2 regions of the Pseudoalteromonas sp. SiA1 genome follow, and region 2 is predicted to be linked to the other one. Evidence: predicted binding sites of a transcription regulator. Region 2 holds the regulator's gene; the other holds the start of a gene.
The links. The regulator MetJ, encoded in region 2, represses methionine synthesis genes. The targets are predictions, from matches to a motif close to TAGACGTCTAGACGTCTA.
Positions count from the first base shown of each region.

Region 1: KK487_RS04305 (homoserine O-succinyltransferase) is a predicted target of MetJ. The motif match lies at 2,511-2,528, and genes of this name have one in related genera.

Region 1 is NZ_CP076084.1:934,266-938,552, reverse strand. It holds gene metH (methionine synthase) at 1-416, opposite strand, end outside; gene KK487_RS04310 (homocysteine S-methyltransferase family protein) at 427-1,497, opposite strand; gene KK487_RS04305 (homoserine O-succinyltransferase) at 1,487-2,434, opposite strand; gene ettA (energy-dependent translational throttle protein EttA) at 2,659-4,287, shown strand, end outside.
Region 2 is NZ_CP076084.1:329,028-333,314, forward strand. It holds gene KK487_RS01500 (malic enzyme-like NAD(P)-binding protein) at 513-1,754, shown strand; gene metJ (met regulon transcriptional regulator MetJ) at 1,823-2,143, opposite strand; gene metB (cystathionine gamma-synthase) at 2,342-3,589, shown strand; gene metL (bifunctional aspartate kinase/homoserine dehydrogenase II) at 3,639-4,287, shown strand, end outside.

The sequences.
Region 1 (4,287 bases), 610 kb from region 2:
GTATCAAATGCCATTACAACAGCGGCGGCACCAAAGCGTTTTATAATTTTAGCTTGGCGAATAAACGGCTCTTCACCCTCTTTGAGTGAAATGGAGTTAACAATGGCCTTGCCTTGAATACACTTTAAGCCTGCCTCTATTACTTCCCATTTAGAGGAGTCGACCATAATAGGTACTTTAGAAATATCAGGCTCTGAGGCAATTAAGTTTAAAAACTTCACCATGGCCGCTTTTGAGTCCAGCATGGCTTCGTCCATGTTGATATCAATAACTTGGGCGCCATTTTCTACTTGTTCGCGAGCTACATTAAGGGCTGTTTCGTAGTCTTCTTCCATGATCAAACGTTTAAACATGGCCGAGCCAGTTACGTTAGTACGCTCGCCGACATTGGTAAATACTGCAATTTGTTGGGTCATTGGCGGCTCCTTAATTTAAGTTACAGGCTTCTAGGCCTGATAAACGCATACGCACTTCAAGCTCAGGTAATTTTCGTGGTGCTGTGCCTTCAAGCCCTTTGGCAAAGGCACGAATGTGCGCAGGCGTAGTGCCGCAGCAACCGCCAACAATATTAATAAAGCCCGATTTACCCCAATCTATGATCTCTTTTGCCATGTCGTCTGCTTCTAAGTCGTATTCTCCAAACTCATTGGGTAAGCCCGCGTTAGGATGAACAGAGACAAAGGTTTCGCACACACGTGATAGCTCTTCAACGTATTGGCGCAGTAAATCTGGCCCAAGGGCGCAATTTAAGCCAATTGAAAGCGGCTTAATATGGCGAATAGAATTATAAAATGCTTCGGTGGTTTGCCCTGAAAGCGTACGGCCTGAGGCATCGGTAATAGTGCCTGAAATCATCACTGGCAATGTGCGCCCTGCTTGTTCAAACGCTTCTTCTACCGCGAACGATGCCGCTTTTGCATTAAGCGTGTCGAATATGGTTTCGATTAAAATTATATCTACACCGCCCTCCATAAGCGCAAGGGTCGACTCAACATACGCAGTCACTAACTTATCAAAGGTGATATTACGATAGCCGGGGTCGTTTACATCCGGCGATAACGAACACGTTTTAGACGTTGGCCCTAAAACACCTGCTACATAGCGCGGTTTTTCTGGGGTTTTAGCGCTAAATTCGTCACATACAGCGCGGGCTAACTTAGCTGACTCTAAATTAACTTCACGGCTTATACTCGCCATGTCGTAATCTTCCATCGAAATGGTGGTCGAGTTAAAGGTGTTAGTTTCGATAATATCGGCTCCGGCGGCTAAAAAGCTGCGGTGTATATCAGTAATAATTTCAGGCTTGGTTAGGCTTAATAAATCGTTGTTGCCTTTAATAAGCACGTGCCAATCTTTAAAACGTTCACCACGGTAGTCTTGCTCTTCAAGCTTATGCGCTTGGATCATAGTTCCCATTGCACCATCTAAAATTAAAATGCGCTGTTTGAGCGCAGCGCTCAGCTCTTGATGCTTATTGTTTTGAGGATTATTCGGCATAGTTGTTAGTCCTTACGTCTTGGCTAACTAAGTTAATATCATAGGGTGTGGTTTGGTAAACGTAATAATTTAACCAGTTTGAAAACAGTAAAAACGCGTGACTTTGCCATGTTTTAGACGGTTGCTTGCTGGTATCGTCATCAGGAAAATAGTTTTCGGGCTTTGGCGCATCGGGACTTTTTTGTAAATCGCGCTCATATTCGGCTTTTAAACTGTCGGCATCGTATTCTGGGTGGCCGGTAATAAACACTTGGCTGCCCGATTTATTTTTAAGTAAATAAGCCCCGACTCGTTCAGAGCCCGCTAATACCACCAGCTCTTCACAAGCGTTTATTTTATCTATATCTATGTGGCCATAACGTGAGTGCGGCACTAAAAAGGTATCGTCAAAGCCGCGGGTAAGTGCACCATGGGCAAAGTAGCATTGATGGGTAAACACCCCGCAGAGTTTGTTGTCTTTTAAATCGCGCTTTAAATTATAACGGTGATATAAAGCCGCGTGGGCAGCCCAGCACGAAAACAAGGTAGAGGTTACATGCTGCTCGGCCCAATCAATAATCACTTTGAGCTCATCCCAATACGCCACTTCTTCATACTCTAAATGCGCGAGCGGCGCACCGGTAATTAATAGTGCATCGTAATTATTATTTTTCACTTCTGAAAAGTAACGATAAAAGGTATCTAAGTGTTGCTCTGAGTTACTACTGCTACGATGCGTGTCAAGGCGCAGTAGCTCTACATTTACTTGCAGCGGAGAATTAGCCAACAAGCGAATAAACTGTACTTCGGTTTCTACTTTATTAGGCATAAGATTAAGAATAGCCAAACGCATAGGGCGTATTTCTTGCGTTTTTGCACGCGTTTTTGGCATTACAAACACGTTTTCATGACGTAAACGTGCAATAGCTGGCAATTCGTCTTCTACTGTAATTGGCATTCTTAAAGCTCCTGCTCATAAAAACCGAGAATTAATACGCTCTCATTATGAACAGAATGTCAAAAATATCAACCTCTAGATGTATAGATGTCTAAATGAAGTTTATTCACGCGGTTTGTACAAATTGAATATGTACTTTAAAACAGCCCCATTCGTTGACTGTTTCACCTGTGAGCCACTACAATACAGCATTGAAATTTTTATTATTATTGAAGGCTTCTTCCATGGTTTTACCTGATAAGTTTATATTCTCGATGAGTCGAGTATCTAAGGTTGTGCCACCAAAACGCACTATCTTAAAAGATATTTCGTTGCATTTTTTCCCTGGTGCAAAAATTGGTGTGCTAGGTCTAAATGGTTCTGGTAAATCATCATTACTACGCATTATGGCAGGTGTTGATGAAGATTTTGAAGGTGAAGCTCGCCCTCAACCAGGCACTAAAATTGGTTACTTGCCGCAAGAGCCTGTTTTGGACGAAAGCAAAACAGTTCGTGAAATTGTTGAAGAAGCTGTGGGTGAAGTAAAACATGCCCTTAACCGCCTTGACGAAGTGTATAACGAATACGCAATGGAAGGCGCTGACTTTGACGCACTGGCAAAAGAGCAAGGTGAATTAGAAGCGATTATTCAAGCGCATGATGGTCATAATATCGATAACGTATTAGAGCGTGCTGCCGATGCTCTGCGTTTACCTGAGTGGGATGCTAAAATTAAGCACCTATCGGGTGGTGAGCGCCGCCGTGTTGCTATTTGTCGTTTATTACTTGAAAAACCAGATATGCTTATTCTCGATGAGCCAACTAACCACTTAGATGCTGAGTCGGTTGCCTGGTTAGAGCGCTTTTTACATGACTACGAAGGCACCGTTGTGGCAGTAACGCATGACCGTTACTTCCTTGATAATGTTGCTGGCTGGATTTTAGAGCTTGACCGTGGTGAAGGTATTCCGTGGGAAGGTAACTACTCTTCTTGGCTTGAGCAAAAAGATGCCCGCTTACAACAAGAGCAAAAATCTGAAAAAGCACGTCAAAAATCAATTGCACAAGAACTTGAGTGGGTGCGTTCAAACCCTAAAGGTCGTCAAGCTAAGTCAAAAGCACGTATGGCACAGTTTAGCGAGCTACAACAGTCTGATTACCAAAAACGTAACGAAACCAACGAATTGTTTATTCCACCTGGCCCACGTTTAGGTGACCAAGTATTAGAAGTAAACAACTTACGTAAAAGCTTTGGCGACCGCGTATTAATAGACGATTTAAGCTTTACCATGCCTAAAGGCGCTATTGTGGGTATTATTGGTGCCAATGGTGCAGGTAAATCAACGCTATTCAAAATGCTAAGCGGTGAAGAGCAGCCAGATAGCGGTAATATCAGCATTGGTGAAACAGTAGAACTGGCAACTGTTGATCAGTTCCGTGGCAACATGGACGAAAGCAAAACGGTATTCCAAGAAATCTCTGATGGCCAAGATGTACTAAAAATTGGTAACTTTGAGTTCCCAAGCCGTGCTTATGTTAGCCGTTTTAACTTTAAAGGTAACGATCAACAAAAGTTTGTTAAAGACCTTTCAGGTGGAGAGCGCAACCGTTTACACCTAGCTAAGCTGTTAAAAGCAGGCGGCAACGTAGTACTACTGGATGAGCCAACCAATGACTTGGACGTTGAAACATTACGTGCCCTTGAGAATGCTATTTTAGAATTCCCTGGTTGTGTCATGTGTATCTCGCATGACCGTTGGTTCCTTGACCGTATTGCTACACACATTTTAGATTACCGTGACGAAGGCCAAATTAACTTCTTTGATGGTAACTACACTGAGTACGAAGAGTGGCTTAAAAAGACCCTTGGCGCA
Region 2 (4,287 bases):
ATGTAAAAAAAGCACCTTAGGGTGCTTTTTTTGTGGCCAAAATTTACTTTCCTACCTGCTTTCTTAGCAATTTTGTATTTATTTTTTTTGCATAACTATTTCCTGTTCTTATTCTGAGTATGCATAAACATTTGCAGACAAAACAGCCAATATTCTCTATATTTTTATTTGTTAAACTTTAAAGATGGTACTCAAATGCAGGTAACGTGAGGTTATTTGTGTTTAAAGTTAAATAAAATTCGGTATTTCACTATTTTAATTTAAGACTAAAAAATACGCTTTATAAAAATAGAACAAGGGCAAAAAGTACCTGTGTTTTTCATTTTTATGACGAATTTATATTTTAAAAATGTCAGGATAATCTAGGGAAGTTGCTGATAAATCACTTAAAATTAACAGTTCTAGCATATAACAGGATAGACCTGATATTGCTTGGAATTTAAAAATAATAAAGGTATCGTAGATTAAAACTACCTCTCACTTTAACTTAAATTGCAGGATATAATCGCGTTATGTCAGATTTTCGTGAACAAGCACTACATTACCATGCCCATCCCGTTCCAGGTAAAATCAGTATTGAGCTGACCAAGCCCGCTGAGACGGTTAAAGACCTCGCGCTCGCATACAGCCCCGGTGTCGCAGAACCTGTTCGTGAAATTGCCGCTGATCCAGCAAATGCCTACAAATATACTGGTAAAGGAAATATGGTTGCGGTTATTACTAACGGCACCGCAATTTTAGGCTTAGGTAATTTAGGTCCACTGGCTTCAAAACCCGTTATGGAAGGTAAAGCGCTACTATTTAAGCGTTTTGCAGGGTTAGACTCTATAGATATTGAAGTTAAGCACCGTACTACCGAAGACTTTATTAACACGGTGGCTAATATTGCCGACACTTTTGGTGGAATTAATTTAGAAGATATTAAAGCGCCCGAGTGTTTTGAAATAGAAAAAGCGCTTATAGAGCGTTGTAGCATTCCTGTTTTTCATGATGATCAGCATGGTACGGCTATTGTAACGGCTGCGGGTATGCTAAACGCGCTGGAAGTACAGGGCAAAGCAATTGAAGATGCAATTATTGTATGTTTAGGTGCCGGCGCTGCAGCTGTTGCCTGTATGGAGCTTTTAATTAAATGTGGCGCGTTGCGTGAACATATTTATATGTTAGATCGCAAAGGAGTTATTCATACGCGTCGTGATGACTTGAATGAATATAAGCAATTATTTGCAAACAATACCGATAAACGTACTTTACAAGATGTAATTGAAGATGCCGATGTGTTTGTGGGTGTATCGGGCCCTAATTTATTAGCCCCTGAAGATTTAAAATTAATGGCTGATAGACCCGTGGTATTTGCTTGTTCAAACCCCGATCCTGAAATCGATCCGCAATTAGCACACGCTGCACGTAACGATTTAATTATGGCTACAGGTCGCTCTGATTATCCGAATCAAGTTAATAACGTATTGTGTTTTCCGTTTATTTTCCGTGGTGCGTTAGATGTACGTGCCAGTGAAATAAACGACGAGATGAAAATTGCTGCTGTAGAAGCAATTCGTAGTATTGCTAAAGAGCCCGTACCGACTGAAGTGCTTACTGCCGCAGGCATCGACAAATTAGAGTTTGGTGCTAAATATATTATACCAAAACCAATGGATCCACGTTTGTTACCACGTATAGCTAAAGCGGTTGCGCAGGCGGCGGTAGACTCTGGCGTTGCACAAATTGATATGCCAGAAAACTACATGGCGTAATTGTTAAGTATAAATTAGCGCAAAAAAAACCTCAGCATTTGCTGAGGTTTTTTTGTATAAAGACCCTTCTAGTCTTCATTTAAAATAGGCACTTCTAGTCCCATTTCTTGCATTATTTTCTTCACTTCTTCAGGTACTTTTTCTGCGTTATCTTTACGCAAATCATCATCATTAGGCAGCGGTTGCCCGGTAAACGCATGCAAAAACGCTTCGCATAAAAGCTCGCTATTTGTTGCATGACGTAAGTTGTTTATTTGACGACGAGTACGTTCATCAGTTAATACTTTTAATACATTTAGCGGGATCGAAACGGTGATCTTCTTTACTTGTTCGGATTTTTTCCCGTGTTCTGCGTATGGGTGAATATATTCACCATTCCATTTAGCCATAAGATGTATCGTTGCCTCAGATTATAAATTGCTCACACAGCATCAAAGCGTGTAAATATGCGTGAAATTCTATCGGTTTAAAAAAGATAGTCAAATACTAGTTATTTAGCTATCTAGACATTTAAATGTTTTGACATCTTAAATTGCATGCGCTACCTTTTAGACGTCTAAACATCCAAATTAGTAAAGGTAGCGAAAATGAGTGAAAAAAATAAGGCAACAATTGCTGTTCGTAGTGGAATAGAAGCCGACAAACAGCATGGTGCGGTTGTTCCACCGCTTTATTTATCAACAACTTACTCATTTGCTGACTTTGATACAAAGCGTCAATATGATTATGGCCGCAGTGGTAACCCTAATCGTGACATTTTGGCTGAGGCGCTCACGGAGCTTGAAGGTGGCGCTAAAGGCATTATTACCGCAACAGGCATGGCAGCCGTTCACCTAACAACACAATTACTTAATAGTGACGATACGTTAGTGATCCCTCATGACTGTTATGGTGGCAGCTATCGCTTATTTACTTCGCTAGAAAAGCGCGGCTTATTAAAACTAGAAGTGGTCGATTTTACCAAAAGCGACAGTTTGACACGCATCCTTGCTATTAAACCTAAGCTGATTTGGATTGAAACACCTAGCAATCCTATTTTACGCTTAACAGATATTAAAGCGGTAACTGATACAGCTAAACAGTGTGGTGCACTGGTTGCCGCCGACAACACATTTTTATCGCCAGCATTACAAAACCCGATTAAGTTTGGCGCTGATATTGTGGTGCACTCAACCACAAAATATATCAATGGCCATTCAGACGTTGTTGGTGGCGCGGTTATCGCAGCGACTGCTGAGTTAGGTGAAGAGTTAGCGTGGTGGGCAAATAACATTGGCATCACCGGCGCGCCATTTGATAGCTATTTAACGCTCAGAGGCTTACGTACTTTAAACGTGCGTTTAAGGCAACACCAAGAAAGTGCACTCGCCATTGCACAGTATTTAGAACGCTCCCAGTTTGTTGCCCAAGTTTACTACCCAGGTCTTGAATCACACCCTCAACATGCGCTAGCTAAGGCGCAGCAGCTTGGCTTTGGTGCTATGGTTAGCTTTGATATAAAAGGCGATATAAACGATGCTGCAGCGTTTTTAACGCGCTTAAATGAATTTAGCTTAGCGGAATCATTAGGTGGAGTAGAAAGTTTAATTTGTCACCCTGCGACTATGACCCACGCCGGCATGGACGCAACCGCGCGTGCAGAAGCCGGAGTAGGCGACACGCTTATTCGTATTTCGGTGGGTATTGAAGATGTAAATGATTTACTCGCTGACTTAGACAGGGTATTTAATTTGGTGCGCCCAGGACAAGCCGATCCCGGCCTATCGGCAAAAAGTGGTGCTAGTGAATCATTTGGTTCAGCAAAGTTAAACGCGGCGCATCCGGCGTTATGGTAGTGCATACCAATCTTCAAAATACAAAACATAAATGCGAGTCGGTATTAATATGGTAAATCAGGTTCATAAATTTGGTGGTTCGAGTTTAAGCTCAGCGGATCGCTTTAAAAGTGTCGCAAATATTATTTTAACTCATGCTCAAGCTGGGGATTGTGTGGTGGTATCGGCTGCCGGTAAAACCACCGATACCTTAGTTAAACTGTGGCAAAGCTATCAACAGCAAGACACTCAAGCTATTGCTGATATTGTATTGCTATTGAGTAACCATCAAATAGCTCTGATTGAGCAATTATTAATAGCTAACGCTAAGCACCATGCGCTTGATTTACTTGAAACTGAGCTCAGTATTATTACCAAGCAGGCTAAGCAAGGAACATTAGCTGAAGCTGCGTTATTAGCACATGGTGAATTGTGGTCTGCAAGGTTACTAAGCGCTTACTTAGAACAGCTTAACGTTAGCGCTTGTGCCCATGACGCTAGGCAGTTATTTACGTTAGATGCCGGACAGCTGCAGCATGCTAATAATCAGCAGCAGTGCTTAAAAGCCATACAGACGAGTAAAATTAATGTAGTTACGGGGTTTATTGCGGCTGATTTACATGGTGAAACAGTGACCTTAGGGCGAAATGGCAGTGATTACAGTGCCACTTTATTAGCGCGGTATTGCAATGCTAAAAAAGTCTCTATTTGGACTGACA